DNA from 3 places in the Microbacterium sp. B35-04 genome. Region 1 is predicted to be linked to each of the others. Evidence: predicted binding sites of a transcription regulator. Region 1 holds the regulator's gene; each other region holds the start of a gene.

Region 1 (10,325 bases):
TGCGATTCGTCAGCCACATCCCCCGGTCGGGCAGTGAGTCGAATCCGCGCGTGAGCACGCGATAGGCGGCGAGTCCCACACCCCGCGGTATCGCGGTGCAGGATGCCGCGACGAAGCCCGTGACGGGCGGCGGATCCTCTGCACCCGCGTACTCGATGCACAGCAGACCGCCCATCGAGTGCCCCACGAGGAGGACCGGTCCGCGCTCGGCGGCGGCGCGCACCGCCTCGTCGATCGTCGCCATGGCCGATTCGAGGGTGAAGTCCTCGGCCATCCGGGATCCGTGGCCCGGCAGGTCGACGGCCGTCACCGGCGTGCCGCGCGCGTTCAGATACTCGACCTGGGCGCGCCACATCGTGGCGGACGTCCGGATGCCGTGGACGAGCACGACCTGCACCACCATGACGACAGGCTAGCTGTGGGCGCCGCTTAGCATGGCGGCATGCCCGAGATCGCTCCGCACATCGCGCACATGCCGGGCTCGGGTGTGCGCCACATCCTCGAGCGTGCCCTGCGCCGGCCCGGAACGATCATCCTGGCGGTCGGCGAGCCGGGCGAGGTCGCATCATCGCGGATCCGGGATGCCGCGGCCGACGCGTGGCGCGAAGGGGCGATCCGCTACACGCCCAACGGCGGCACGCCCGCGCTGCGGGAGGCGATCCGCGCGAAGCTGGCACACGAGAACGGCCTGGACGTCGACATCGAGCAGATCTGGGTGACGGTCGGCGCCACGCAGGCGCTGCACCTCGCAATGGCGCTCACGCTGTCACGCGGCGACGAGGTGCTCGTTCCCGACCCGGGCTACACGACGTTCACCATGAACGCCCACCTGCTCCAAGCCGTCCCCGTGCCGTACCCGCTGCGCCCTGCGCGCGATTTCCAGCCGGATCTCGCGGAGCTCGACTCCCTCGTGACGCCGCGCACGCGCTCGCTGATCGTGAACACACCGTCCAACCCGCTCGGCTCCACCTTCGACCGCTCGACTCTGGGCGAGCTCCTCGCCCTGGCCCGACGGCACGACCTGTGGCTCATCAGCGACGAGGTGTACGAGCGGTTCACCTGGGGAGCCCCTCACGTGAGCCCTGCGACGCTCGATCCCGACGGGCGCGTGCTGTCGGTGTTCTCGCTGTCCAAGACCTACGCGATGACCGGCGCCCGCGTGGGCTGGCTGGTGACGCCGCCCGGCTGGCGCCAGACGATGCTGCGGGTGCAGGAGTCCGTCGTCAGCTGCGTCGACGAGCCGTCGCAACGGGCGGCGGCGGAGGCGCTCACCGGCGACCAGGCCGCCGTGGCGCGCAGCGCGGCGCACTACCGCGAGAACCTGGCCGCCGCCACCGCCGTCCTCTCCGCGCGTGGACTCCGCTACCTCACCCCCACCGGCGCGTTCTACCTGTGGATCGACGTCTCGCACGTCTCGGGAGGCGACGTCAAGGCGTGGTGCGAGCGATTCCTCGACGAAGAGGGCGTCGCCGTCGCGCCGGGGAGCGCCTTCGGCGCCTCAGGGGAGGGCTGGATCCGCGTGTGCGTGGCGAGTGACCGCGCCCAACTGCTCGAAGGGCTGAGCCGTCTTCCCGCACCCGTGTGACGGTCGCGGCCGTCTGGGGGATGCGGAATCGCCGCCGTCGCACCCCGAACCTGCCGACTCGCAGGGGCGAGGCATCCCGCACCCGTACAATCGTCTGGACATGTCACCCCGCGCCCTGAAGCCTCTCGAGCCCTCTGCCACGCCGCCCGAGCTGATCCGCAACTTCTGCATCATCGCCCACATCGACCACGGCAAGTCGACGTTGGCCGACCGCATGCTGCAGATCACCGGCGTCGTCTCCGACCGCGACATGCGCGCGCAGTACCTCGACCGCATGGACATCGAGCGCGAGCGAGGCATCACGATCAAGTCGCAGGCGGTGCGGATGCCGTGGACGACCGGTGACCAGACCTTCGCGCTGAACATGATCGACACGCCCGGGCACGTCGACTTCACGTACGAGGTCTCGCGGTCGCTCGCCGCGTGCGAGGGCGCGATCCTGCTGGTCGACGCGGCTCAGGGCATCGAGGCCCAGACGCTCGCGAACCTGTACCTGGCCCTCGAGAACGACCTGCAGATCATCCCGGTCCTCAACAAGATCGATCTCCCCGCCGCCGATCCCGAGAAGTACGCGAAGGAGCTCGCCGGGCTGATCGGCGGGCGCCCCGAGGACGTGCTCCGGGTCAGCGGCAAGACCGGCATGGGCGTCGAGGACCTCCTCGACCACGTCGTCGCGCAGATCCCGGCGCCAAAGGGTGATCCGGATGCGCCCTCCCGCGCCATGATCTTCGACTCGGTGTACGACTCCTACCGCGGCGTCATCACGTATGTCCGCATGGTCGACGGCACCCTCAACCCGCGTGAGCGTATCCAGATGATGTCGACACGGGCGATCCACGAACTGCTCGAGATCGGGGTCTCGTCGCCCGAGCCGACACCGACCCGGGGACTGGGCGTCGGCGAGGTGGGCTACCTCATCACCGGCGTGAAGGATGTGCGCCAGTCGAAGGTCGGTGACACCGTCACAAACGCCGGCAAGCCGTCGAAGGACGCGCTGCCCGGCTACACCGACCCGAAGCCGATGGTCTTCTCGGGTCTGTACCCCATCGACGGCAGCGACTACCCGGTGCTGCGTGAGGCGCTCGACAAGCTGAAGCTGTCTGATGCCTCGCTCAACTACGAGCCCGAGACTTCGGTCGCTCTCGGCTTCGGGTTCCGCTGCGGCTTCCTGGGCCTGCTTCATCTCGAGATCGTGACCGAGCGCCTCGAGCGCGAGTTCGGTCTCGACCTCATCTCGACCGCGCCGTCGGTGACCTACGAGGTGGTGACCGACGACAGGAAGAGCTTCACCGTCACGAACCCCAGCGAGTTCCCCTCCGGCACCAAGATCGCCAGCGTGACGGAGCCGATGGTCAAGGCCGCGATCCTCGCGCCCAAGGACTATGTCGGCACGATCATGGAGCTCTGCCAGTCCCGGCGAGGCACGCTGCTCGGCATGGAGTACCTCGGCGAGGACCGCGTCGAGATCCGCTACAGCATGCCCCTCGGCGAGATCGTCTTCGACTTCTTCGACCATCTGAAGTCGAAGACCGCGGGGTACGCCTCGCTGGACTACGAGCCCAGCGGCGATCAGGAGGCCGACCTCGTGAAGGTCGACATCCTGCTGCAGGGCGAGCCGGTGGATGCGTTCAGCGCCATCGTCCATCGCGACAAGGCATACGCCTACGGCGTGCTGATGACCGAGCGGCTCAAGAAGCTCATCCCACGACAGCAGTTCGAGGTTCCGATCCAGGCCGCGATCGGGGCGCGCATCATCGCCCGCGAGTCGATCCGGGCAATGCGCAAAGACGTCCTCGCCAAGTGTTACGGCGGCGACATCAGCCGCAAGCGCAAGCTTCTCGAGAAGCAGAAGGAGGGCAAGAAGCGCATGAAGATGGTCGGTCGCGTGGAGGTCCCCCAGGAGGCGTTCATCGCCGCGCTGTCGGGCGACACCGAGAAAAAGGACGGCAAGTAGGCTGGTCGTCATGCGTCGAGGGAACTTCCGGGACGACACGGTCGACTACGCCGCTGTCGGGGCGACGCAGGCGCCCGATCTCATGCACTATCCGCCGGAGCGCAGCATCCCGGCCGAGCAGTCGTGGCGCATCGGCAGCGGCGAAGCCCGTTTCCACGCTGCCGGCGAGGCGCTGCTGTCGTGGACGGCGCAACGCGGCGCCGGGCTGGACGTCACCGACGTGCGCCCCGCGTCCGGCCCGATGTACTCCGGCGTGAGCTTCGACGCCGAGGGCAACCCGGTCGCTCCCAGCCGCACCGAGGCTGAGCAGCGTTTCGACGCAGACGGCACGCCGTACGTCAGTGCCGGCACGACCATCAAGGTCGACGGCCGGGTGAAGGGCCTGCGCGCCGACGCCGAGCTGCGCGTCATCTTCGCCGTGGAGGAGCCGCGCCGCATCGGCTTCGCCCTCGGCACGGTGAGCGATTCGGTCGTCAGCGGCGAGGAGTCCTTCATGCTCGACTGGTACGACAACGACGAGGTGTGGTTCACCGTGCGCGCCTTCGACGCACCCCGTGCGGTGCTCTACCGCGTGCTGCCCGGGCTGACCAAGCGCCGTCGGCGGGAGCTGTTCACGCGCTACCTGCGCGCCATCTCGCCGCTGTACACGACGCCCGCGTGACTCGCTGATGGGCGCGGCTCTTCCGCTCGGCGAGCCCGTTCCCGCGGACGGCTCGCTGCCGGCGGGCGCCCGCGTCGATCCCTCGACCGATTTCGGCGTGTACCTGCACGTGCCGTTCTGCCGCGTGCGCTGCGGCTACTGCGACTTCAACACCTACACCTCGTCGGAGCTGCGCGGCGCCCGCCAGGATCAGTACGCCGACACTCTCCTGCGCGAGGTGGACCTCGCGGCGGCGGTGCTCGAGCGGGCGGGCGGCAATCGCCCGGCCACGACGGTGTTCTTCGGCGGCGGCACGCCGACGCTGCTGCCACCGGGCGATCTCGCGCGCATGCTCGGCGGCGTGCGCGACAGTTTCGGAGTCGTAGAGGGGGCAGAGGTGACGGTCGAGGCCAATCCCGACACCGTCTCACCGGCCGTCGCGGCCGAGCTCGCGGCATCCGGTGTCACCCGGCTCTCGATCGGCATGCAGTCGGCCGTCCCGCACGTCCTCGCGGCACTCGATCGCACCCACGACCCCGAGAACGTCCGCACCGCGGTGTCGGCGGCACGCGATGCCGGCCTCGACGTGAGCGTCGACCTGATCTACGGCGCCCCCGGCGAGTCCATCGACGACTGGCGGGCCTCGCTCGAGGCCGCGATCGCCCTGGAGCCCGACCACATCTCGGCCTACGCGCTCATCATCGAGGACGGTACGAAGCTCGCCCGCCAGATCCGCCGCGGAGAAGTCGCAGCCCCGGACGACGACCTGCAGGCCGACATGTACGAGCTCGCCGACGACCTGCTCGCAGGCGGCGGATTCGACTGGTACGAGGTGTCGAACTGGGCCCGAGACACCGGGCACCGCTCGCGGCACAACCTCGCGTACTGGCTCGGTTCGGACTGGTGGGGCTTCGGTCCAGGAGCCCACAGCCACATCGGGGGAGTGCGGTTCTGGAACGTCAAGCACCCCGCGGCGTACGCACAGCGGCTCGCGGCGGGCGAGTCGCCCGCCGCCGGACGGGAGAGCCCGGATGCCGAGGCCCGCACGCTCGAGAGTGTGCTGCTGCGCACGCGGGTCCGTGAGGGGCTGCCCGTCTCCGAACTGCAGGGCGAAGGCCGGCACGCGGTCGCCGCGCTCATCGCGGACGGTCTCATCGACGGCCCGACTGCCCTGCGGGGACACGTCGTGCTGACCCGGCGGGGACGCCTGCTGGCCGACGCCGTCGTCCGCGCGCTCACCGAGTGACGACACCACGTTGCCGCACGGCACCATCCGCTGCGGCGCGCCCCCACCGCACACGGCGTCGTTCGGCGATCCTGGCAGGGGCATCGGATAGAATTGGCACTCGAGTCATGCGAGTGCCAGGCGCCCTGGTGCCGACAGCAGCGTGAGGAGGCGGGATGGTCAGCGAGCGAGGTCTGCAGGTGCTGCGGGCGATCGTCCAGGACTACGTCGACACGCGTGAGCCGGTCGGCAGCAAGACGATCGTCGAGCGGCACGCGTTCGGCGTGTCCGCCGCGACCATCCGCAACGACATGGCGCTGCTCGAAGACGAAGAGCTCATCGTCGCGCCGCACACGTCTTCGGGACGCGTCCCGACCGACAAGGGCTACCGCGTCTTCGTGGACCACCTCGCCGAGATCCGCCCGCTCTCCTCGGCCCAGCGCTCGGCCATCGCCTCGTTCCTGGACGGCTCGGGCGACCTCGACGACGTGCTCGTGCGCACGGTGCGGGCACTGACCCAACTCACCGGCCAGGTCGCGATCGTCCAGTACCCGTCGTTCGCACGCGCCAACGTCACCCACGTGGAGCTGGTGCAGCTCGGCGGCGGACGGATGCTGGTGATCGTCGTCACCGACACCGGCCGCGTGTCGCAGCGCCTGACGTTCGTCGGCGAGGACTTCGACGACACCGACCTCGCGCACATCCGCGCCCGCCTCGGCACGCTGCTGGTCGGCCGGCCGGTCCGCGAGGGGCTCCAGCGCATCGCGGAGCGGCTCGAGGTGCCCGATGCCCAGGCGCCCGCGCACGAGCAGGCGACGGACGAGATCATCCGCGCGGTCGCCGAAGAGCTCGAGGAGTTCCGCCAGGACAAGCTGGTGATGGCAGGCAGCGCCAACCTCGCACGCAGCGAATCCGACTTCCGCGGCAGCATCTACCCCCTCCTCGAGGCGATCGAGGAGCAGGTGACCCTCCTGCGACTGATGGGAGAGATGGTGGCCGACGAGCAGGGCCTCGCCGCGAGCATCGGCCGTGAGAACGAGGCGTTCGGCCTGGGCGAGGCATCCGTCGTCGCCAGTGACTACGACGCGACCGGATCGCTCGCCCGCGTCGGCGTGCTCGGGCCGACGCGCATGGACTACCCCACCAACCTCGCGACGGTCCGTGCCGTCGCGCGCTACCTCACGCGCATGCTCGAGCAGGACGACAACTCCCGCTGACGCGGACGCGCATCATCGATTCCGCGGCCTCGCCGCGGCAGGAAGGCGAAAGTGGCTGACCACTACGAGGTCCTCGGCGTCTCACGCGACGCCACCACCGACGAGATCAAGAAGGCGTACCGCAAGCTCGCCCGGCAGCTGCACCCGGACGTGAACCCCGGAGAAGACGCTTCCGAGCGATTCAAGCTCGTGACGCACGCCTACGACGTGCTGAGTGATCCGGATCAGCGGGCACGGTACGACATGGGCGGCAACGACTCGCCGTTCGGCGGCGCCGGCGGCTTCGGCGGCTTCAACGACATCTTCGAGACCTTCTTCGGTTCGGCCGGCGGCGGCCGCGGCGGCCGTCCCCGGTCGCGGCGGGAGCGCGGGCAGGACGCCCTGGTGCGCGTGACGCTCGAGCTCGGCGACGTGGTGTTCGGCACGCACCGGGACATCGACGTCGACACCGCGGTGCTCTGCGAGACCTGTCAGGGCTCGTGCTGCCAGCCCGGGACCAGCCCCGTGACCTGCGACATCTGCCACGGCACCGGCAACGTGCAGCGTCAGGTGCGGAGCCTCCTCGGCAACGTCGTCACGACGCAGCCGTGCAACGTCTGCCAGGGCTACGGCACCACGATTCCCTACCCCTGCGCGACCTGCCAGGGCCAGGGCCGCGTGCGCGCACGCCGCACCGTGTCGCTCGACATCCCCGCCGGCGTCGAGACCGGACTGCGGCTGCAGCTTCCCGGCTCGGGTGAGGTCGGCCCCGCCGGCGGCCCCAACGGCGACCTCTACATCGAGGTCACCGTCTCGCCGCACGAGGTGTTCAGCCGCGACGGCGACGACCTGCTGGCGACGCTCGAGGTGTCGATGCCCGACGCGATCCTCGGAACGACGACGACGATCGAGTCGCTCGACGGCCCGGTCGACCTCGAGGTGCGCCCGGGCGTGCAGGCGGGCGACATCCTGACGATCAAGGGCCGCGGCATCACGCCGCTGCGCGGATCCCAGCGCGGCGACCTCCGCGTCGGCGTGCACGTCGTGACGCCGACGCGGCTCGACCACAAGGAGCGTGCCCTCATCGAGGAGTTCGCCAAGCGGACCAAGGCACCGGCCCCGCGGCTCTCGGAGTTTCACCAGGGTCTGTTCGCCAAGCTGCGCGACCGGTTCCGGAACGCCTGACCGGTGGCCCTGCACTTCCTCCTCGACGAGCCGGCCACCGCCGCGCCGGGCGATGCGGTGATCCTCCAGGGCTCGGAGGCGCACCACGCCTCGAGCGTGCGGCGGGTCCGCGCCGGCGAGGAGGTGACCGTCGGCGACGGCCGGGGCGCCTGGCTCACCGGCGTGGTGGAGTCGGTCGCACCTCGCGAGGTCGTGGTGAGGATCACCGCGCGGACGGATGCCCCGCAGCCGAGCCCGCGCGTCGTGCTCGTGCAGGCACTCGCCAAGGGCGATCGCGACGAACTGGCGGTCCAGGCGGCGACGGAGCTCGGCGTCGATGAGATCGTGCCGTGGCAGGCGTCACGCAGCGTCTCGCGGTGGGACGCCGCGAAGGCGGTGAAGGGCCGGACGCGGTGGACGACCATCGTGCGCGAGGCGGCGAAGCAGGCCCACCGCCCCTGGGTGCCGGGCGTGGCGGAGCTGACGTCGACGGCCGGGCTCGTGCAGCGGGCGGCGGCATCCCGTCTCCTCATCCTCGAACCCACGGCGACCGAGCGGCTCAGCGCCCTCGCGGTCGAGCACGGAGACGACCGCGATGTCGTGCTGGTCGTCGGACCAGAAGGCGGCATCGCGCCCGAAGAGCTCGACGCTCTCGCCGCCGCCGGCGCGCGGCTCGTGCGTCTCGGCGACACCGTGCTGCGCACATCGACCGCCGGCCCTGCGGCCCTCGCGGTCGTCAGCACCGCCCTCGGCCGCTGGTGAGCGGTTCGACGGCTCGACCCCGGTACCTGAGCCCGTCACCCCGGTCCCTGAGCCAGTCGAAGGGCCCCGTCGGTAGACTTGCGGCATGAGCGAGCCGTCGATCTTCACGCGCATCCGCAACGGAGAGATCCCGTCCGAGATCATCGCGGAGACCGAGAACGCCTTCGCGATCCGCGACATCGCCCCGCAGGCGCCACTGCACCTGCTGGTGATCCCCAAGACCGAGGAGTACCGGAACGTCGTCGAGCTCGCGGCCGGTGATCCCGAGCTGATGGCCGAACTGGTCGGCCTGGCGAACACCCTCGCGGCGGAGCAGTCCGACGGAGACTTCCGCCTCGTGTTCAACACCGGCCCGAACGCGGGCCAGACCGTCTTCCACGTGCACGCCCATGTGCTCGCGGGAGGCCTCGAAGAGAAGAGTGTCGGTGCCTGATCAAGACGGTCATGAATCCGTGAGCGACGACGGCAGCACGATCGAGCGCATCTACGCGGACGGCGTCGCGATGGTACAGCTGCTCGGTCCCCAGGATCGTCTGCTGCGGGTCGTCGAACGGGAGCACCCCGGTGTCGATGTGCACGTGCGCGGCAACGAGATCACGCTCACCGGTGAGCGCGGCGCCGTCGCAGCGGCACGGACGCTCGTCGACGAGCTGCTCGCAATGACGAAGGCCGGGCACGCGCTCGGCGAGGAGGACGTCGCCTCGTCGAACCGCATCCTCCGCACGGAAGGCGGGCCGAGGCCGTCGGAGGTGCTGGGCGAGGCGATCCTGTCGTCACGCGGTCGCGTCATCCGCCCCAAGACCCTCGGGCAGAAGGCGTACGTCGACGCGATCGAGGAGAGCACCATCGTGTTCGGCATAGGTCCCGCCGGCACCGGCAAGACCTACCTGGCGATGGCGAAGGCCGTGCAGGCACTCCAGCGCAAGGAGGTCAGTCGCATCATCCTGACCCGGCCCGCCGTCGAGGCGGGGGAGCGGCTGGGGTTCCTGCCCGGCACGCTCACCGACAAGATCGACCCGTATCTGCGGCCGCTCTACGACGCGCTCAACGAGATGATGGACCCCGAGCTCGTGCCCAAGCTCATGGCCACCGGCACCATCGAGGTCGCACCGCTGGCGTACATGCGCGGTCGCACGCTGAACGACTCCTTCGTCGTGCTCGACGAGGCGCAGAACACCACGCCCGAGCAGATGAAGATGTTCCTCACTCGGCTGGGCTTCGGCACCCGCATGGTCGTCACCGGCGACATCACGCAGGTCGACCTGCCCCAGGGTGCGTCGGGTCTCCGCCTGGTGACCCGGGTGCTGGACAACATCGACGACATCCACTTCGCCTACCTGACCAGCGACGACGTGGTCCGCCACACGCTCGTGGGGCGGATCGTCGACGCCTACAGCGTGTACGACGAGCACCGCCTCGCCGCTCGCCGCGAGCGGGACGAGGCCGCCGAGTTCGCGAACCGCGCGGAGCGACGTGCCGCCGCGCCCCGCAGCAGCGGACCCCGTGACCACCTTCCGAAGCGAGGACGCTCATGACCATCGAGATCGGCAACGAATCCGGTATCGCCGTCGACGAGACCGTCCTGCTGCGGCTCATGGAGCACAACTTCGCCGAGCTCCATGTGAGCCCCGACGCCGACGTCGCGATCCTGCTCGTCGACGAGGGGGCGATGGAGGCACTCCACGTGCAGTGGATGGACGAGCCGGGCCCGACCGACGTGCTGAGCTTCCCGATGGACGAGCTTCGTCCGGGCACCGAGGACGCACCCACGCCGCCCGGGCTGCTCGGTGACATCGTGC
Region 2 (10,325 bases), on a different contig from region 1:
GATGTCGAACACGTGGACGTGTCCGGGGACCGGAGCCAGCGCGACCTGGTCGCCCGCGATGGGGTGACGGCGGCCGTCGACGCGCGCGACGATGTCGGTGCGCTTGCCGTTGACGTCGGTGTGCCCGTACAGGTAGCCGTCGGCGCCGAGCTCCTCGACGAGGTCGACGGTGACCGTGAGGCCCTTGCCGTCGGCGGGGGCGACCTGGATGTCCTCGGGGCGGACGCCGATGGTGACGTCGGAGCCGTGCGCCTTGCCGAGCGTGTCGGCCTCGATGCCGACGACGGTGTCGCCGAACTGGACGCCGCCCTCGGCGAGGTGCGCCGGGAACAGGTTCATGGCAGGCGAGCCGATGAAGCCGGCGACGAACACGTTGTTCGGCTTCTCGTACAGGTCGCGCGGGGTGCCGACCTGCTGCAGGAGGCCGTCCTTGAGGACCGCGATGCGGTCGCCCATGGTGAGGGCCTCGGTCTGGTCGTGGGTGACGTAGACGGTGGTGACGCCCAGGCGACGCTGGAGCGACGCGATCTGGGTGCGGGTCTGCACGCGGAGCTTGGCGTCGAGGTTCGACAGCGGCTCGTCCATGAGGAACACCTGCGGCTGGCGGACGATGGCGCGGCCCATGGCGACGCGCTGACGCTGACCACCCGAGAGGGCCTTCGGCTTGCGGGTCAGGTACTCCTCGAGGTCGAGGAGCTTGGCGGCCTCGAGGACGCGGGCTGCGCGCTCCTCCTTGCCGACGCCGGCGATCTTGAGCGCGAAGCCCATGTTCTCGGCGACCGTCATGTGCGGGTACAGCGCGTAGTTCTGGAAGACCATCGCGATGTCGCGGTCCTTCGGCGGGACGTCGGTGACGTCACGGTCGCCGATCAGGATGCGGCCCGAGTTGACCTCTTCGAGGCCGGCCAGCATGCGCAGCGATGTGGACTTTCCGCAGCCCGAGGGGCCGACGAGGACCAGGAACTCGCCATCGGCGACCTCGAGGTTGAGCTTGTCCACAGCGGGGCGAGTGCCCCCGGGGTACAGGCGAGTTGCGTTGTCAAACGTGACGGACGCCATGTTCTCTTCTCCTTCACCGGCAGGTACGTGCCGGACGATCCGTAGTGATGGAATGAGCGGGGGCATTCCCGCACGCCCGTCATCGGGCGCACGAACAGTATGACACGGCGCGTGCGGAGGTCGCGTCTGGGCATTTCCCAGGGTGGCTGGCTAGCATCGTTGACGGCCACTTTCCCGTCCGGCCCCCGCCGGATACCGGCCCGATTTTCCGCACCGAGAGGTCCCATGTCGAGCGACGAGTCACAGAACGCCGCATCCAGCGAGCGCCGCGACGCCGTGCGTGAGAAGGCGCAGCAGGTGAAGGCGCGGCAGTCCCGGGCTCGTCTCATCCGACGGACGTCCCTCGCGGTCGTCGCCCTCGCGTTCGTGGCCGTCATCGCGGTCGTGGTGACGTGGACCGTCTCGTCGAGTGCGTCGAAGCCGATGATGAGCCCTGCGAACGTCGTGGACGACGGCTTCGTGGTGAGCGACGTCACGGGTGGCGGCGTGGGATCCGAGGGTGCGGACGTGAACGGGACTCCTGGGGGCGAGGCGAGCACGGCCACCCCCGCGCCTGCGTCGGAACCCACACCCACGGGGACGCCCACGGAGGCCCCCGCGGTCGAGATCCGGGTGTACGTCGACTATCTTTCGACCGGTTCGCGGGACTTCCAGCTGGCCAACATGAAGCAGCTGTCGGAGTGGGTCGACGACGACGCCGCGACCCTGACCTACTACCCGGTGGCGATGCTGACGGCCAAGTCCAACGGCACCAAGTACTCGCTGCGCGCTGCCGGTGCGGCCGCCTGCGTCGCCCAGCACGCTCCGGACTACTTCTTCGCGTTCAACGACGCGCTGCTGCGCCAGCAGCCCGAGGTCGACTCCGACGGCTACAGCGACAGTGAGCTCGCCGCCATGGCGATCGCCACCGGTCTGGACGGCCCGAAGGTCGTGCGAGCGTGCATCGAGGAGCAGTCGTACGCCTCGTGGGCGAAGACGGCGACCGACCGGGCGCTGCAGGAGCTTCCCGGAACCGGCGGCGCCGCCCTCACCGGCACGCCGATGGTGCTCGTGAACGGCACGCAGTACGTGGGCAAGCTGGACGACCCCAAGGAGTTCGCGCAGTTCGTCCTCACGGTCGCGAGCGACGCGTACTACAAGGCCACGCCGACCCCGACTCCGACCCCGGCTCCCTGATCGGGTGCCTGCGCGGGCGCCGCTAGACTGGGCGCTCTGCCGACTTGGCGCAATTGGTAGCGCACCGTACTTGTAATACGGGGGTTACGGGTTCAAGTCCCGTAGTCGGCTCCACCTCGTCACATCTCGGCGTCGACACGCACGTTGTCACGCGTCGTCGGCTCCACCTCAGATGTCGTCGTCATCGACGCCGGTCGTGGGCAGGCAAAATGGATCGGGTGACCGCATCCCGCCTGCCCGTCTGGATGGGCCTCGGCGGCGCCGCGCTCATCGGGGTGCTGACCGCGGTGCAGGCGCGCATCAACGGCCAACTGGGCGTCCGCATCGACGACGGGTTCGCGGCCGCGGTGATCTCGTTCGGCTCAGGCCTGGTCGTGCTGGTCGTGCTCTCAGCGGCCCTGCCGCAGGGACGGCGGGGCTTCGCCGCGCTGATCAGCGGGGTGCGCGGCGGCGGCATCCCGATCTGGATGCTGGGCGGCGGTGTCGCCGGCGCGCTCTCGGTCGCCACGCAATCTCTGGCTGTCGGCATCATCGGCGTCGCACTGTTCACGGTCGGGGTCGTCGCCGGGCAGACCGTGAGCGGCCTGCTGCTGGACCGTTCGGGCATCGGCCCGGCGGGCGTCGTGGCGGTGACCCCCGCGCGGCTGGCCGGCGGCGCGCTGGCGCTGCTCGCCGCCGGAGTGTCGCTGGCGGGCGGCATCGATGCCCCGCCCGTCCTGGTCGTGCTGCCCTTCCTGGTCGGCGCCGGCATCGCCTGGCAGTCCGCGGTCAACGGCAGGCTGCGTCAGCGCGTCGGAACGCCGTTGACCGCGACCCTGGTGAACTTCATCGGCGGGACCGCTGTCCTCGGCGTCGCCGAGCTCATCCACACCGGGGTCGCCGGCCCGCCGACGTCGTACCCGTCCGATCCCTGGCTCTACCTCGGCGGGGTGATCGGGGTGGCGTACATCTTCCTGGCGGCAGCACTCGTGCCCCACACCGGAGTGCTGCTGCTGGGTCTGGGCACGGTCGTCGGGCAGGTGGTGACGTCCGTGCTCATCGACGCGATCTGGCCGGCAGCGGGGGCACCAGCTCCGGCAGCGTCGCTGCTCATGTCGACGCTCGCGATCCTCTCGGTGGTCGTGGCGGTCGTGCCGTGGGGACGGATGCCGCGCCGCCGGCGGTGACGCCGCGTGCCGGTCCCTCCTCCCCGCCGACAAGACAGGCGACCATGGCGCTCCGACGCGGTGATCGCCCTCCGGTGCGCCGCCGGCGCGAGAAGGTGGTGGAATGGATGTCGGCGCGACAGCCGGCCCCGGGCGTCACCCGCAGGGGCGGCGCCGTGCTCCACGTCGGCTCGACAGCGCGCGCACCCCGCCCGCTCGTCAGCCGCCGGCGGGCGTGAAGCCGCACCATCGCGGTCGCCTGCTGCGCGATGCGCGTGCCGCGCCCGACGGCCCGCGACGGCCTCAGACCTGAATTCCGGAAGAAGAGTGAGATGTCGGCAGATCCCTATGGCAACGGCGCAGAGGTCCTCGACCCAGAGGAGGACCTGCGCACCTTGATCTCCGTCCGTCCGGCGCGCCACCGCGCCGTCGACCCGTCGATCGCCCGCTCCTGGCTGCTCGTGCCCGGAACGCGCCCCGAGTCGTTCGCAGACATGGCAGCCTCCCGCGCCGACGCCGTCGTGCTCGACATCGAAGACGCGGTCGACCCGAGGAACAAGCCGCAGGCACGGCAGGACGTCGTCGACTGGCTCGCTGGCGGAGGCCGTGCGTGGGTGCGGGTGAACGACGCGGCCAGCCCGTTCTGGGCTGACGACCTCGCCGCCCTCGTCGGTGTCCCGGGGCTGCTCGGCATCATGCTGGCCAAGACCGAGTCGCCCGACCAGGTGACGAGCTCGTTCGACCGCCTGCGCGCCAGCGTGCCCGTGGTCGCCCTCATCGAGTCGGCGCTGGGCATGGAGGACGCCGCCCATATCGCCCGTGCGCGCGGCGCGTTCCGTCTCGCGTTCGGCAGCGGTGACTTCCGCCGCGACACCGGCATGAGTGCGGATGCCGAGGCGATGGCGTACCCGCGGGCGCGCCTGGTCGTCGCGAGCCGCGTCGGCGACCTCCCGGGTCCGATCGACGGCCCCACGGTGGGCAACAGCATGCCGACGCTCCGCGAGCACTCCGCGATCACCGTGTCGATGGGCATGACCGGCAAGCTGTGCCTCGCGGCCGAACAGGCGCCCGTCATCAACGAGGTGATCTGCCCCGCACCGAGCGAGGTGGAGTGGGCGCTGGACTTCCTCGCCGATTTCGAGAGCCGCGGCCGGGTGGTCCGCGACGGCAGCGACTTGCCGCGACTCGGCCGCGCGCAGAAGATCGAGAAGCTGGCGATCGCGTTCGGGGTGCACCCGACTTCGTGACCGACGCCGCACCACCGAACCCGAAGGGACGCACCACATGGCTGACGACATCCGCTTGAGCGAAGGCGACGAGAACCCGGGGTTCGCCCTCCCCGATTCCACGGGCGCCGTGGTCCGGCCCGAGGACTTCGCCGGCCGACGCCTGATCGTCTACTTCTACCCGGCCGCCTTCACCCCCGGCTGCACGACCGAGGCCTGCGACTTCCGCGACAACCTCGCCTCGCTCCAGGCAGCGGGCGCCGCCGTCGTCGGCATCTCGCCCGACTCGGTGGCGCGGCTCGCGGAGTGGGCGGAGGCCGAGCAGCTGCAGTTCCCGCTGCTGTCCGACGAGGACCACGCCGTGGCAGAGGCCTGGGGTGCCTGGGGCACCAAGGTCGTGGGCGGCGAGGAGCGCGTGGGACTCATCCGCTCGACGTTCGTCCTGACCGCCGACGGCACGGTGGAGTCGGCCGAGTACCACGTCGACCCGAAGGGTCATGTGGAGCGGCTGCGCGCTCAGCTCGCCGCCCGAGACCCGTCCGGCCGGCCCGCCACCTTCATCCGGGCGACGGGCCGATTCGCGGCATCCGTGTCAGCAGCGTCGATCCGCCGCCCGTCAGGGCATCCGGCTGACGAGCCCGCGGGCGTCGATCGCTTTGCGTCGTTCCGGCCGAGACCGCGGCGGCTTGCCGCCGACGTACAGCCAGCCGAGGAGCTCCTCGTTCTTCTTGAGGCCGTGCGCCTTGGCGACGGCCTTGGCGCGGGTGTAGTGGCCGGTGCGCCAGATGACACCCCAGCCCGCCTCGTCCAGCAGGAGGCTCAGCATGTGGGCGACGCCCGAGGCGACGGCCTCCTGCTCCCAGCGAGGCACCTTGTGGCTCTTGCGATAGCTCGCGACGACGGCGATGAGCAGGGGGGCCCGCATCGTCTTCGACGACACGCCCTTGTCGCCCTGCGCCTTGTTGATCGCACGGCCGAGCCGGTCGCGATCGTCGCCGCGCAGCTCGATGAGTCGCCAGGGCCGGAGCGACGAGTGATCTGCGACCCGACCGGCGGCGGCCACGAGCTCAAGCAGCTCATCGTGCGTCGGCGCCTCCTCGGTGACCTTGGACCACGATCGCCGCGCGAGCGCGGCCTCCAGTGCTCCGGGCATCAGGCGGCGCCGGGCTCGTCGCCCGGCGTGAACTGCAGCGAGATCGAGTTCATGCAGTAGCGGTCGCCGGTCGGCGTGCCGAAGCCGTCAGGGAACACGTGGCCGAGGTGCGAGCCGCAGTTCGCGCAGCGCACCTCGGTGCGGACCATCCCGTGGCTGTTGTCTTCGATCAGCTCGACCGCTTCAGGGCGGATGGATTCGTAGAAGCTCGGCCATCCGCAGTGCGAGTCGAATTTGGTGCCGCCCTGGAACAGCTCGGCGCCGCACGCCGCGCACGTGTACAGACCGGCGCGGCTCTCGTCGAGCAGCTCGCCGGTCCACGGCCGCTCGGTGCCGGCTTCACGCAGCACCGCGTACTGCTCGGCGGACAGGTCTTCGCGCCACTGGGCGTCGCTCTTGTCGACGGCGTAGGTCATGGTCTCCTCCTGGGCACAGCATCCGGGCCCGTGCACTTCAGGTTCCATTCAACCTCAGCCGGCGGGGCAGCGGGTCGTCGGGTGCGGGATTTGGGGCGCGCAAGGAACGTTCGGGGCGCGTCGCGTGCTCCCCAAACGTTCGCGGGGCGCCCCGAACCCCGAAGAGCGGGCCGTGGGGGAGGATGGCGGGATGACCGAGGACCCGGATGCCGAGACCGCGGCGGTAGCGGAGCGGTACGGGCGCTTCGCGCGCGATGAGGCGCCCGGGCGGTCCGACCTCTACGCGGACTGGGCTCGCGGCGTCGCCGCCGATCCCGACCTCGCCGCCATCCTCGCGCGGATTCCGGCCACCCGGCGGCAGCCGCCCCTCGTCTTCGCGGTCACCCGCATGCTCGGGGCACCCGAGGAGGGGTATCCGGCGTGGGCCGCGTGGCTCCGCGTGCACGCCGACGAGGCTGTGGCCGAGGCATCCGCCCGCCGCCTGCAGACCAACGAGCCGCAGCGATGTGCGGCGCTCCTGCCCGCGCTCGCCACCGTGCCTGGGCCGATCGCTCTGCTCGAGGTCGGTGCGAGCGCGGGACTGTGCCTGTACCCCGACCGCTACTCGTACCGCTACCACGGCGGCGGGGGCGTGACGGCGCTCGACCCGGCCGACGGGCCGTCGACCGTGATGCTGGACTGCGATGTCACCGGCGACCCGTCGCTCGAGATGCCGCAGGTGGTGTGGCGCGCCGGGATCGACCTCGATCCGCTCGACGCGGCCGACGCCGGTGACCGGCGGTTCCTCACGAGCCTCGTGTGGCCGGGGGAGGTGGGCCGCGCCGCGCGGATCGGAGCCGCCCTCGACATCGTGGCGGCCGACCCGCCGCTGCTCCTCGCCGGCGACGCGTCCGATCCGGAGGTCCTGCGGACCGCCGCAGCGCTCGCGCCGGCCGGTGCGACGCTCGTCGTGACCACGCCGGGAGTGCTCCCGCACATCCCGCGCGCCGGGCGCGAGCGGCTGATCGACGCCGTGCGGAAGCTGGATGCTGTGTGGATCACGATCGATCCGCCCGGCCTCCACGAGCGATGGAATGGGGCCGTCGATCCCGGCACATGGGGCGGCTTCGTGCTCGGCCGCGACGGCGAGCCGCTGGCCGCGGTGGATCCGCTCGGCGGTTTCGTGCACTGGCGCGCGTGGCACCCCGGAGGGATGGATGCCGCGAGCTAGCGTGGACGCGTGCCTCTGACCGACCGTGACCGCGCCCTCCTCGACTTCGAGGCCGAGTGGCGCCGGCACGCCGGGGCCAAGGAGGAGGCGATCCGCGCCGAGCTGGGCGTGTCGCCGGCGCGGTACTACCAGCTGCTCGGGCGGCTCATCGACACGACCGAGGCCCAGGAGCACGACCCGATGCTCGTGAAGCGACTCCGCCGACTGCGCGATGCGCGGCTGCATGAGCGCGCCGCCCGCTCCGCCGACGCGCGCTGAGTACCGGTTCGGGCGCGGACGGACTGTCGCGCGCAGGACGCCCAGCACCGGCCGGGTAGCATCGACGGGTGCCGACCACCAGCTTCCCCCGGGATCGTTTCGACGATGTGCCGGAGACGGACCGCGTCGGCGCGCACCGGGCGGAGAACCCCCGCATGCGCGGCTGGGTCGTGCTGCTGTGGGCGGCACTGGCCACGGTCGTGCTCATCCTCGTCGGGATCTTCGGCACCCTGCTGGCCTCCGGCCGGATCGAGCTGGTGCCGACGCCCGCTCCCACGGTGGCGCCCGAGCCCGAGGTCACACCCGTGGTCGACATGGACTACGACGTCATGATCCTGAACGCCACCCCCGAGCAGGGACTGGCGACGCAGATGAAGGACGTCGTCGTCGGTGCCGGTTGGGCGGATGAGAAGGTGACGGCGGGCGAAGCCGGCTCGCAGGACTTCCCGACGACCACCGTCTTCTACGTCGACCCGGCGGACGAAGCGGCGGCGGCCGGCCTCGCCGGCGTCATCGGCGGCGCCGGGATCGAGCAGAGCGATGCCTACCCGGCGACCTCCCCGGACGTCCCCCAGCTGACCGTGGTGATCGGTCTCGATCGCACCGCCGCCGGACAGACGCCCGCACCCACCCCCTGACCGCGCGCTGCGGCGTGTTTCGCGCCGGTAAACACTTGTATTCCTGCGTGTCAACAAGTGACGAAACGCGCCGAGGCCGTGTTTTCGCCTGCATACGATGAAGCCCTGCACCGCCGGCTACAGGAGATTCGCATGACCCAGGGCACCGTCAAATGGTTCAACGCCGAGAAGGGATTCGGCTTCATCACCGTCGCCGACGGCCAGGACGTCTTCGTCCACTACTCGAACATCGACATGTCGGGCTTCCGCGTGCTCGAAGAGGGGCAGACCGTGGAGTTCACGGTCGGCTCCGGGCAGAAGGGCCCCCAGGCTGAGGCGGTGCGCGTCGTCTGAACGACCGCCGCAGCGCCTGGCGCTGAACCTGATGAAGAGACGGGGATGCCGAAAGGCTCCCCGTCTCTTCGTGTTGCGGCATCCGTCATCGCGGCTTGCACTCGATAGGGTCGAGTGCCAGAATGAGTTAGCACTCGTGATTGTTGAGTGCTAATACCCAAAGCCAACGTTCCGGAGGGACGACACACAACATGGCAAAGATCATCGCTTTCGACGAGGAGGCCCGTCGTGGCCTCGAGCGCGGCCTCAACATCCTGGCCGACGCCGTCAAGGTGACGCTCGGCCCGCGCGGTCGCAACGTCGTGCTTGAGAAGAAGTGGGGCGCCCCCACGATCACGAACGACGGCGTCTCGATCGCCAAGGAGATCGAGCTCGACGACCCGTACGAGAAGATCGGCGCGGAGCTCGTCAAGGAGGTCGCCAAGAAGACCGACGACGTCGCCGGTGACGGCACGACCACCGCGACCGTCCTCGCCCAGGCGCTCGTCCGCGAGGGCCTGCGCAACGTCGCAGCCGGCGCCGACCCCATCTCGCTCAAGAAGGGCATCGAGAAGGCCGTCGCCGCCATCACCGCCGAGCTGCTCGAGTCCGCCAAGGAGGTCGAGTCCAAGGAGCAGATCGCTGCCACGGCTTCGATCTCGGCCGCTGACCCCGAGATCGGCGCGCTGATCGCCGAGGCCATCGACAAGGTGGGCAAGGAAGGCGTCGTCACCGTCGAGGAGTCGCAGACCTTCGGCACCGAGCTCGAGCTCACCGAGGGCATGCGCTTCGACAAGGGCTACATCAACCCTTACTTCGTCACGGACCCGGAGCGTCAGGAAGCGGTCTTCGAGGACCCCTACATCCTCATCGCGAACCAGAAGATCTCGAACATCAAGGACCTTCTGCCCGTCGTCGACAAGGTGATCCAGGACGGCAAGGAGCTCGTCATCATCGCCGAGGACGTCGAGGGTGAGGCTCTCGCGACCCTCGTGCTCAACAAGATCCGCGGCATCTTCAAGTCGGTCGCCGTCAAGGCTCCCGGCTTCGGCGACCGTCGCAAGGCGCAGCTGCAGGACATCGCGATCCTCACCGGTGCGCAGGTCATCACGGAGGAGGTCGGTCTCAAGCTCGAGAACGCCACCCTCGACCTGCTCGGCCGTGCGCGCAAGGTCATCGTCACCAAGGACGAGACCACGATCATCGAGGGTGTCGGCGACGCCTCTGCGATCGAGGGTCGCGTGACCCAGATCCGCCGCGAGATCGACAACACCGACAGCGACTACGACCGCGAGAAGCTCCAGGAGCGTCTCGCCAAGCTCGCCGGCGGCGTCGCCGTCATCAAGGCGGGTGCGGCGACCGAGGTCGAGCTCAAGGAGCGCAAGCACCGCATCGAGGACGCCGTTCGCAACGCGAAGGCGGCCGTCGAGGAGGGCATCGTCCCCGGTGGTGGCGTCGCGCTCATCCAGGCCGGCAAGAAGGCCCTCGACGGGCTCGAGCTGACCGGTGACGAAGCGACCGGTGCCAACATCGTGCGCGTCGCGATCGAGGCTCCGCTCAAGCAGATCGCCCTCAACGCCGGTCTCGAGCCGGGCGTCGTCGCGAACAAGGTCTCGGAGCTCCCCGCGGGCCACGGCCTCAACGCCGCCACGGGCGAGTACGGTGACCTGTTCGCGCAGGGCATCATCGACCCCGCCAAGGTGACCCGTTCGGCGCTGCAGAACGCCGCGTC
Region 3 (10,325 bases), on a different contig from region 1:
GCGATCGTGTACCTCATGCGCCATATGCACGCGTCCGACCTCAAGTTCCTGGAGTCTTTCCGCGACACCGCGGCAGGGGCTTCACAGACGGTCAACGCCGTGGCCGTGCTGTCCCGTGCGGACGAGATCGGCGCCGGCCGCATCGACTCCCTGCTGTCGGCCGGCAAGGTCGCGCGGCGCTACGAGAAGGACGGCGAGCTCGCGGCGCTGTCCCTCGGTGTGGTCCCGGTCGCCGGACTCCTCGCCGAGAGCGCACGGACGATGCGCGAGGACGAGTTCAGCTCTTTCCAGGAGCTCGCCTCCCTCGAGCGCAAGGCACGAGAGGCGCTCATGGTCTCTGCCGATCGGTTCGTGCGACCCTCCGATTCGATGTCGCTGAGCGAGGAGGTTCGCCGTCAGCTCCTGAGCCGCTTCGGCATCTTCGGCGTGCGTCTCGCGAGCGCGCTCATCCGCGCCGGCGCCACGGACTCCACACAACTGTCGGAGCTGCTCGTGCAGCAGAGCGGGCTCAACGAACTCCAGCAGTTCATTCGGCTGCAGTTCCGTACGCGAGCGGCAGCGCTCAAAGTGCGGGGTGTGCTCGACGCCCTCCAGACGCTTCTGCGCGACAGCCCGCGGCCCGGCACCGAGACGATCGTCGGGGGAGTGGAGCGGATCTACGCCTCCGCGCACTCGCTGCGCGAACTGTCGCTCCTGGCCCGCGCGCGGTCGTCCGATCTGCCGTTGAGCCGGTCCGACGCCACCGAGGCGGAGCGGATCATCGGAGGTGAGGGCCCGTCCGCATCGGCCCGCCTCGGGCTGCCCGATTCGGCGACGCAGTCAGAGCTGCGCGAGAAGGTCGAGGAGCTGCTGGCGCGATGGCGAAAGCTCAGCGCGTCTCCGATCGCGGAACGGGCGACGGTCGAGGTGGCCCGTCAGGTGATCCGGAGTCTCGAAGAGGTGGCGTCAGAAGTCACCTTCGCCGCCACCGGCTCGACGGACGTCGTACTTGCGGGCGGTCCAGTGCAGAGCGCCGCGGAACGAGCTGAAGAGGAGCGCGAGGAGGGCTAGCGACCACTGTGCGAACAGCACCTGGCGAAGGACGGTGCCGTGCTCACCGGTGGCGAAGAACTCGGACGACAGCAGGAAGAGCCCGATCTGTCCCACCACCGTCGCGAGCTGCCACCACCGCGCATTCGGCTTGCGATTCGAGAACGACACCAGCAGAACGGTCTGGATCAGCAGCAGGGTGACCGCCACGGCGAAGACGGACCAGTAGAGGATGTCGGCGGCCGCCGTGTAGGTCTCCTCGCTGCGCCCCTCCGCGACGCCTTTCACGACCTCCGTGATGAGCGGTACCAGGTCTTCGCGGATCACGAACAGGTAGACGACCGCGACGCCACCGGTGAGAAGGCTCAGCACCCACAGGAGCTGACTCAGGCGCACCGTGAACGGCGGCGGAAGCTTCGTCAAGACGGGCGCGACGTTCGGGCTCGCCGTCGGCGGACGCTCAGGCGCTTCACGTCGCTCTCGCGGCGGAGGTGGAGGCGGAGTCCGGTCGCGTGAGGGGCTCGGCTGCGGGGCCAGCACCTCGGAGGCGGGCAGCTTCGCCACCGGCACGCGACCGATCGCCGTGCCGGTCGCCGGCGCCGTATCTCCGAAGCTCGGTGGCTGCGGCTTCGGGCGCGCGCTCGCGCGCCTTGGGTGTGCCAAGGCGCGCGAGCGGTCGTCGTCTTCCGGATCGGTCACGTCGGGCCTCAGAACTCCTCCTCGGACTCCGGCTCGATGTAGGTCTCGTCGATGGAGATGGCCGTCGCGTCCTCGGACTCGTAGTTGCCCTCGTTCGACACGTCGACGTCGGTCGCCGTCTCGGTCGTGGTGGTGTCGTTGAACGACTCCTCCACCTCGACGTCGACCGCCACATCCGTGGAGTTGTCGTTGACGGAGTCTTCGACGCCGACCTCGATGTCGGTCTCGGTGTTGGTCGAACCGTCGTTGAACGAGCCGTCGATGTTCGTCGTCGTGTCCTCGTTGCCGATGCTGACATCGCCGACGGTCGTCGTGTCGTTCGAGTTGTCCACGGTGGCGTCTTCGCCGGCGGCGGCGCCGTTGTCGCCGCTGTTGACTACAGCCTCCTGGTCGAAGATCTGGTTGACGTCGCCGTCCGCCCAGATGTTCTGGTTGACCGACTGGTCGACGATCGTCGCCCGGTTGTCGATCGAGAAGGACTGGGTGATGTTCGTGATCTCCTTCTCCACGGTCGTCGGCTTCGGAGGTCCGGGAGGGGCCGCCGGCTGTCCCGCCGGCTTCGGATACACGTCGGGACGGTCCACGATCACCGGCGCGACGGCCCGGACGTCGTCGACGCAGGCGTCACTGAGCCCGTTGCGGGCGAGGGTGCCCTCCGGGTCCTCCTCGAACTCCGCGGCTGCCGCGGGGTCATTGAGCAGACTGAGGATGAACTCGATCAGTGCATCGGCGATTGTTGCGAGCGGTGTTGTCATGTCTCGGCTCCTGTCACTTCGAGGCTCATTCTCGAGAGTAGGTGGTTGGTGTGTTCGGTGAATCGGGGGTTTCCCCGATGCCGACGGGAGGCGGCACGGGGATCTGCGCGGGCAGGCGAGGGCATCAGGTGTTCCCGTCCGCGGAAAGGCCGGTCGGGCTCAGCGCGACACGCAGCTTGGCGATCAGATCCGAGCGCGATGTCGCTCCGAGTCGGCGCCGGATGCTCGCGATGTGATGCTCGGCCGTGCGTGGTGAGATGAAGATCGTCTCGCCGATCTCGGCGTACGTCTTGCCCTGCACGACCAGGCGCGCGACATCCGTCTCGCGCTCACTGAGTCCGGCGGCTGCGCTCGCGCGGGATGCCGGGGAGCTCTCCGCCGACGCATCGGTCGCGCGGGTCTCCTGCGGGTGCAGTTCGCGCGCGCACGCGAGCAGGCGGGCGGAGACCTTCCGGTCGTCCGAGCGGTTGGCGCCGTGTCGCGCGAGGCGTGCGGCGTCCCACCTCAGCCCGATGGCGCCGAGCCCCTGGGCCGAGGCTTCGACGGCGTCGGCGTCCACCGTCCCGGCGAGCACCGACGTCCACAGGCGTCCGGCGGTGGCCATCGTCGCCGCCACGCGGCTGCCGGGCGCGGCGTCGACGAGCGCATGCGCGTGCGGGCCGAGGTAGTCGGGGTGGTCCAGCAGGATCCCGCGCTGGATGCCGGCCCACCGCAGGTGCGCGGCCCAGACCGGCGGCGAACCCAGCGACTCCACGATGCGCAGGGCCTGTGCGAACAGCGGCTGCGTCGCCGACTCGTCGCCGAGGCGCGAGCCGGCGGTCACGAGTTCCGCGACCGGCAGCAGAGTGTAGAGGTCGACGTCCGCGTCCAGCAGGCTGTCGCGCCCGGACTCCCATGCCTCGGCGAGGCCTGCGGCATCCTCGTACCGTCGCGCGAGGCCGACGCGGATGGCCTGCGCCAGCAGGTCGTCCCGCGGCACCGGCGTCGGTGCGAGGGTGAGCGCGGCGTCGAGGTCCTCGCGCGCCTTCCCGCCCTGGGCGAGACCGAGTGCGATCCACGCGCGCCACAGCAGCAGCCGCGAGAGCATCCACGGTGTTCCCGTGTGACCCTCGATGGCCGCGTCGATGACCGATCGCCCCGTCGAGAGGTCGCCGGAGCTGATCGCGGCGACCGCGGCGATCACGGCGGGAAGCTCCGGCATGGGTGCCGAGGACCGGGACGCGGTGTACAGATGAGACCCGCGAACGAGGTCGGCGAGCGCGGTGTCGGCCCGGTCTGCCCGCAGCGATGCACGCAGACCTCGATGGACGAGCTTCATCGCAACGGTGAGGGTCGAGGGCGCCGCGAGCGCGGCCGTTGCCGTCTTGCCCTCGTCATCCTGCGCGCGAGGATCCCCGACGCCGATCCGGGCGATGTACTCGCGAGCGGACGCCTCGGCCGACGCGGGAGGCAGCACGTCGTAGACGGTGCACCCGGTCTGCAGCATCCCCCGCATCGACCAGGTCGCCGCGGCGACATCGGCGAGCCGGGTGTCCACCGCGGCGTCGCGCTCGCCGGACGCCATGGCCTCATCGATGTGATGCGCGGCGCCGTCGACGTCTCCGGTCGCCCAGGCCACCTGCGCCCGCTTCGCATGCAGGTCGGCGGACGATGTCCCCGCCTCGGCGGCGGCGCGGTAGAAGCTGCCGGCGCGCGCCGGATCCGCGTCGATCAACTGGTCCCCGCGTTCGACGAGCGCCGCCCCCAGCCGAGGGTCGGACACGTCCGACAGCCAGTCGGTTCCGTGCTGGGCAGCCGGGTCGACACCCCCGGGATGGGCCGTCAGCAGTTCGACGAGCCGGCGCGTGGGAAGGGTCGCGCGGACGGCGGTGCGCACGACGGGCACCGGTCGGCCATTGCGCAGGAGCAGGCCGTCGGCGTACGCCTGGACGAGGATCCCCTCCGAGTCGCCGCGCAGCTCGGGGTCGAGCGGATTCTCCTCCGCCGCCGCCACGCTGACCGCTTCGACCGCTCGTCTCACGTCCGTGTCGACCACCCCGAGGCGGTGGGCGACGCTCTGCTCGAGCACACGACCGAGCGCTGAGTGGTCGATGTCGTCGGCGCAGTCCCTCTCGTCGTGTGCCGACAGTGCCGCCGACACGAGCCATGAGACGCCGCCGGTGATCTCGAGGATGTGATCCAGGCACGGCGCCGGGATGTCGCGACCCGTTCCCGCGAGGTAGTCCAGGACGTCCGAGCGCGTCACGTGTCCGAGGACGACCGCGGGGCGGCTGCGCTCCAGGTGTCGCGCGATGCTCGCCAGCTCGTGCGAGCTCGGCCACGGCCTGCTCGTCACGACGAGCGCGGTGTCCGGATCCGCGGCCCGCACGATGAGGCCCTCGATCTGCGCCGGCGGCAGCAGATGCAGATCGTCGACGAGCAGCACGCTGGCGGCGGGAACGCCCGTCACGTCGGTGTCGGGCCCGAGCAGGTGCAGCGGCACACGGTTGCGGGTGAGGAATCGCTGGGCCCCGCGCAGGATCGTCGACTTGCCCGATCCGGCGTTGCCCGAGATGAGCATGCGAGGCGGCGTTTCGCGTGTGGCGAGAGCGTCGATGAGGGGATGCGCATGGCGAGATCCTGTGAAGTCGGCGGCGTCGAAGAACGTAGCCAGTGCGGCTGTCGGCGTTGACATGAGATTCCCCAGGCGAACCCGGCGTCAGGGGACGATCTCGGGCGCGGGTGAGGTCTCGGGCGCCGGCTGCAGATCAGCGGGGGCCGGCTCCGGCTCGGGGTCGGCCGGTGGAGTCGTGGGCTCGGGTTCGGGCTCGGGCTCGGGCTCCGGCTCCGGCTCCGGCTCCGGTTCGGGCTCCGGCTGGGTGGTCGGCTCCGGTTCCGGCTCCGGCTGCGTCGCCGGCTCGGGTTCCGGCTGGGTGGTCGGCTCGGGTTGCGGCTGTGTCGTCTGGCCCGGCGTCTCGCCGCCGGTCGACGTGGGAGCGGTGCCCGACGATCCGGCGGCCGGCTGCGTGGACGTGCCTTCCTTCGTCGCGGCCGTCGTCGTGGTCGTGGTGGTCCGGTCCGGCCCCGCCTTCGAGACCGGAGGGTCGTTCTGCGACTTCGGCTTCCCGGCCTTCGGATTCACCGTGCCGCCTGCCCTCTTGTCCGGCTCGGGAGCCGTCGCGGTCTCGGGTGGGTTCGCTTCACCGGCGGGCTCCACCTGAGCGGCGGGGTCGGCCTCAGCCTTGGCGGGTGCGGGGGCGGCCGGGTCCCAGCCCGACAGTGAAAGGAAAGTGCCGCTCCCGTTGCCGAGCGTCATGGTGCTGCCGAAGATGATCGCCGCGGCGACGAGGGCCGCCGCCGCCGAGATGGCGATGTAGTGGCGCGCGCCGTGCGCCGACGATGCCGCGACGGGCGCGACCGGTGCCGCGAGCGCAGCGCCGGCCGGGAGGGCGAGCTCCAGCCCGCCGGCCGAGGCGCCTTCATAGACGACGAGCTCTCCCGGAGCGGCGATCTCGCGATCCATCGCGCGGACGAGAGCCGTGTGGGCCGCGCCGAGCGCGATGGACGCCTTCGGGTCCGCGTCGATCGCGGTCGGCCGGTCCAGGCGCTCGGAGATCCGCTGCGTGACCAGCGGGATCCGCGAGGATCCGCCGATGAGCAGCACCGACTCGAGCTGCTCGGGCTCGACGTCGGCCGCTTCCAGGGCATCCTCGAGCACGTCGACCGTCTGCGCGACGTAGGGATCGATCATGTCCTCGAACTCGGCGCGCGTCAGTCGCACGCTCGAGCGGCCGGCCTGCAGCAGAACCGGGATGACGACATCGGAGTCGAACGACAGTGCCTCCTTGGCGTCGACGCATTCGCGGCGAAGCTGCGACAGCGCGATCCGCGCGTCGGCGGAGGAGTCGTCCAGCGCCTCGGGGGAGACCTCGGCGGAGCGCAGCACGTGGCGCACCACGGCGTCGTCGAAGTCGGCCCCGCCGAGATTGTCGAGCCCCATCGGCTCTCCCACGAGCTCGAACGAGGTCTCGGTCTTCCGCAGCAGCACGCAGTCGAACGTGCCGCCGCCCAGGTCGTAGACGGCGATCGTCTCTCCCGGCTCGAGCACACGCGACGCCTCGTAGTGCCGCGCCGCGGCTTCGGGCTCGGTGATGAACTCCACATCGCGGATGCCGATCGCTGCGAACGCCGAGCTGATCGTTCCGACACGGTGCGGACCCCACATCGCAGGGTGCGTGATGATGACACCTGCCGGCGCGCCGCCCTCGCGTTCGGTCACCGCGTCGATGACCCCCGCCACCGTCCGCGCGTACAGCTCTTCGGCCGGGATCGACTGGTCGCCGACGACCAGCGGCACCTCGTCGCCGATGCTCCGCTTGAACTCGCGGATCAGTCGCTCGGGCGCGCCGACGCCGCGGCGTTCCGCAGCATCCCCGAAGAGGAGTTCGCCGTCCTCGGCGACGAAGACCACCGTCGCGACGCTGTCGCCGCGACGCCCGAGTGGAAACGCGGCAGCCGTGATGCTGCCGTCCGAAGCGACGCGCGCTGTCGCTGCTCCCAGCCTGCTGGTCCCGAGATCCACAGCCAGGAAATACCGCTCAGCCATGATGAAGCATGCCCCCACGTTGTGTGCGAGCTCCCCCGAACTCGCAGCGATCCTCTCTCCCCAGAGATGAGTCGCTGCTGCGATGATACGCCGCGGCCGGACAAAGCCTCAAGGGCATGTGTCGGTTGTGTTTCGGGCAGGTGTGTACGAGGCGCCGGGTGTGACGCCGCAATTGGCACTCACGTTGCATGAGTGCCAGACGGTTGCCTAGACTGTCATCAGCACTCTCAACGTCAGAGTGCTAACGAGTCTTAGTCTCAAGAAAGAAGAGGTAGACCGTGTCGGTTTCCATCAAGCCGCTCGAGGACCGCATCGTCATCAAGCAGGTCGAGGCCGAGCAGACCACTTCCAGCGGTCTGGTCATCCCCGACACTGCCAAGGAGAAGCCCCAGGAGGGCGAGGTCTTCGCGGTGGGTCCGGGTCGCATCGACGACAACGGCAACCGCATCCCGCTCGACGTCGCCGTCGGCGACCGCGTGATCTACAGCAAGTACGGCGGCACCGAGGTGAAGTTCGGTGGCGACGAGTTCCTCGTCCTGTCGGCTCGCGACGTGCTCGCGGTCGTCGTTCGCTGAGTTCCGCGCACAGCGCGTACCGAGAGGGTCGGATGCTTCGGCATCCGGCCCTCTCGTCATGCCCGGCGTGGGAGCGCGCATGGTTCAGGTGTCACGAACGGCGGGTTCCTGGGCGACGTTGCGGCATGTCGTGACCCTCGAGGCTGGTCGGAGCGGTCCACCCTCCGCGGCTGGCCGGACCTGCTCGGACGTAGGCTTGTGCGGTGACTCCCGAACCGTCCTCGAAACCTGGCGAAGGCGGCATCGACGAACTCGCGCAAGCCGCCGCTGCGACCGGCGGGATCGCTCTGCCCGCGGCATCCGGATCGGAGCTCCACTCCTCGCGGGAGCGGAGAATCGGCGGCGTGTACGCCTTCAGCGCATACCTGCTCTGGGGCTTCATGCCGCTGTACTTCCTGCTGCTCGTGCCGACCGGGCCGTGGGAGCTCGTGGCATGGCGCATCGTGCTGTCGCTCGGATTCTGCGCCCTTCTGCTCACGGTGACGCGCACGTGGCCCCGGCTGGCGGTGATCTTCCGGCAGCCGCGCCTGCTGGGGCTCACCGTGATCGCCGGCCTGCTGATCTACGTGAACTGGCAGGTCTTCATCTACGGCGCGTTGAGCGACCAGGTGATCGAGACCAGCCTGGGCTACTTCATCAATCCCATCGCGACGGTGCTGCTCGCGGTGCTGGTGCTGCACGAGCGCCTTCGCACGACGCAGTGGGTCGCGATCGGCATCGCGGCTGTCGCCGTGCTCGTCATCGTCATCGGCTACGGGGCCTTCCCGTGGATCGCACTCACGCTCGCGGCATCCTTCGGCGTCTACGGCCTGGTGAAGAAGAAGGTCGGTCCGTCGGTCGACGCGGTGAGCGGTCTCACGCTCGAGACGCTGTGGCTCACCCCGATCGCGACGGTCGTCCTGGTGGTCGTGGGCGTCACGCAGGGCCTCACGATGGGTGCGAACGGCTGGGAGCATGCGGTGCTGCTGGGCCTCGCGGGCATCGTCACCGCGATTCCGCTGCTGCTCTTCGCCGCCGGCGCGCGACGCGTGTCGCTGACGACGATCGGCCTGCTGCAGTTCGTCGCGCCGGTGCTGCAGTTCATCATCGGCGTGTGGGTGCTTCACGAGCCCATGCCCGTCGAGCGCTGGATCGGCTTCGGGCTGGTGTGGGTGGCGCTCGTCGTGCTCACGGTGGACTCGGTGCTGTACGCCCGGCGCACGCGCGCCGCGCGCTGACGCCGGCGTTTGCCGCGCTGCCTGCGGTGATTCCGGCGCCCGGCGCGCGCTGGGCGCTCACGCCGGCGTCCGCCGGCGGCGCCGCGGTGACTCCGGTGACGTGACGCGCCCCCGTTGGATGCGGTGAAACCGCGGATCCGCGTTGAGACCGGGGGCTGACGTCCTCGGTCTCGGCCGCAACCCCCGGTTTCGGTGATCGTGCCCCGGTCTCGCGGCTTCAGCGCACGAGGCGGGCGATGGCCTGCGTGGCTTCGGTGATCTTCGCGTCGGCCTCGGCGCCGCCCAGGCGTGCAGCATCCACCACGCAGTGGCGCAGGTGGTCGTCGAGGAGCCCCACGGCGACGGCCTCGAGCGCGGAGGTCAGGGCACTGATCTGCGTGAGGATGTCGATGCAGTACTTCTCGTCTTCGACCATCTTGTGGATGCCGCGGGCCTGCCCCTCGATGCGCTTGAGGCGGTTGAGGTACTTGTCCTTGTCCGTGATGTAGCCGTGGTGTGCGGCGTCGGCGCCGGGCGCGGAGGCGTGGTCGAGGATCGCGTCGCCGTGAGTGTCGATCGTCATGTCTGTCTGTCCTTCATTGTGAACAATGTTCATTATGTATAAGGGTGGAAACGTGGAGCCATCAGCGCCGTCCGCTACGAGGCTCCGACCAGCGCGGAGGGCACCGGTTCCTTCCGCGATGCGCGGCCGCCGGTACCGCCGGACAGGCTCCGGAACCTCCGCAGCCGCAGGCTGTTGCCCACCACGAACACGCTCGAGAACGCCATCGCCGCTCCCGCGATCATAGGGTTCAGCAGGCCGAGCGCGGCGAGGGGGATGGCCGCGACGTTGTAGGCGAAGGCCCAGAACAGGTTGACCTTGATCGTGCGGAGAGTGGCGCGTGACAGGCGGATCGCGTCGGCCGCGCTGCGCAGATCGCCCCGCACCAGCGTGATGTCGGATGCCTCGATCGCGGCATCCGTCCCGGTTCCCATCGCGAGACCGAGGTCGGCCTGGGCGAGCGCGGCGGCGTCGTTCACGCCGTCGCCGACCATCGCGACGACGCGCCCCTCCGCCTGCAGCTGCGTGATGACCGCGACCTTGTCGCGCGGCAGCACCTCGGCGATCACGCGCTCGATGCCGACCTCGTCGGCGATCGCGCGCGCCGCGGCCGCGTTGTCACCGGTGAGCAGCACCGGCGTGAGCCCGAGGGCCCGCAGCTGCGCGACCGCCTCGGCGCTCGTGGGCTTCAGCTGATCCGCGACCACGAAGAGTCCCCGCACCTCGCCGTCCCACGCGGCCAGCACCGCCGTGCGCCCGAGCGCTTCGGCCGACGCCTTCGCGGCGGCGAGCTCCGCGGGCAGGGTCAGCGTCCAGTCGGCCAGCAGCGACTCGCGTCCGACGAGCACGGCGTGCCCGTCGACGATGCCCGACACGCCCTTGCCCGGCACGTTCTGGAACGACTCGACGGCGGGGAGGGCGCCG

What was found. The regulator HrcA, encoded in region 1, represses chaperone genes, less so after heat shock. The targets are predictions, from matches to a motif close to TTNGCACTCGNNNNNNNCGAGTGCNAA.
Region 2: the regulator HrcA is predicted to act here: its motif matches at 8,742-8,768, upstream of groL (chaperonin GroEL).
Region 3: the regulator HrcA is predicted to act here: its motif matches at 7,241-7,267, upstream of groES (co-chaperone GroES).

Annotation. Positions count from the first base shown of each region.
Region 1 covers NZ_MWLP01000006.1:14,505-24,829, reverse strand. Annotated here, with positions in the region: gene B1729_RS01620 (alpha/beta hydrolase) at 1-403, opposite strand, end outside; gene B1729_RS01615 (aminotransferase class I/II-fold pyridoxal phosphate-dependent enzyme) at 443-1,585, shown strand; gene lepA (translation elongation factor 4) at 1,686-3,539, shown strand; gene B1729_RS01605 (DUF1990 family protein) at 3,550-4,200, shown strand; gene hemW (radical SAM family heme chaperone HemW) at 4,208-5,425, shown strand; gene hrcA (heat-inducible transcriptional repressor HrcA) at 5,581-6,621, shown strand; gene dnaJ (molecular chaperone DnaJ) at 6,673-7,785, shown strand; gene B1729_RS01585 (16S rRNA (uracil(1498)-N(3))-methyltransferase) at 7,789-8,526, shown strand; gene B1729_RS01580 (HIT domain-containing protein) at 8,612-8,959, shown strand; gene B1729_RS01575 (PhoH family protein) at 9,030-10,061, shown strand; gene ybeY (rRNA maturation RNase YbeY) at 10,058-10,325, shown strand, end outside.
Region 2 covers NZ_MWLP01000041.1:26,446-36,770, forward strand. Annotated here, with positions in the region: gene ugpC (sn-glycerol-3-phosphate ABC transporter ATP-binding protein UgpC) at 1-1,059, opposite strand, end outside; gene B1729_RS11330 (thioredoxin domain-containing protein) at 1,285-2,235, shown strand; tRNA gene B1729_RS11335 (tRNA-Thr) at 2,274-2,349, shown strand; gene B1729_RS11340 (DMT family transporter) at 2,454-3,401, shown strand; gene B1729_RS11345 (CoA ester lyase) at 3,713-4,627, shown strand; partial or broken gene bcp (thioredoxin-dependent thiol peroxidase) at 4,665-5,114, shown strand; gene B1729_RS11355 (nitroreductase family protein) at 5,223-5,759, opposite strand; gene msrB (peptide-methionine (R)-S-oxide reductase MsrB) at 5,759-6,175, opposite strand; gene B1729_RS11365 (DUF2332 domain-containing protein) at 6,366-7,385, shown strand; gene B1729_RS11370 (DUF3263 domain-containing protein) at 7,395-7,643, shown strand; gene B1729_RS11375 (LytR C-terminal domain-containing protein) at 7,712-8,281, shown strand; gene B1729_RS11380 (cold-shock protein) at 8,414-8,614, shown strand; gene groL (chaperonin GroEL) at 8,806-10,325, shown strand, end outside.
Region 3 covers NZ_MWLP01000027.1:1,335-11,659, reverse strand. Annotated here, with positions in the region: gene B1729_RS07410 (dynamin family protein) at 1-1,050, shown strand, start outside; gene B1729_RS07405 (hypothetical protein) at 946-1,452, opposite strand; gene B1729_RS07400 (IniB N-terminal domain-containing protein) at 1,737-2,483, opposite strand; gene B1729_RS07395 (helix-turn-helix transcriptional regulator) at 2,608-5,157, opposite strand; gene B1729_RS07390 (Hsp70 family protein) at 5,182-7,068, opposite strand; gene groES (co-chaperone GroES) at 7,347-7,643, shown strand; gene rarD (EamA family transporter RarD) at 7,847-8,860, shown strand; gene B1729_RS07375 (metal-sensitive transcriptional regulator) at 9,078-9,422, opposite strand; partial or broken gene B1729_RS07370 (copper-translocating P-type ATPase) at 9,497-10,325, opposite strand, start outside.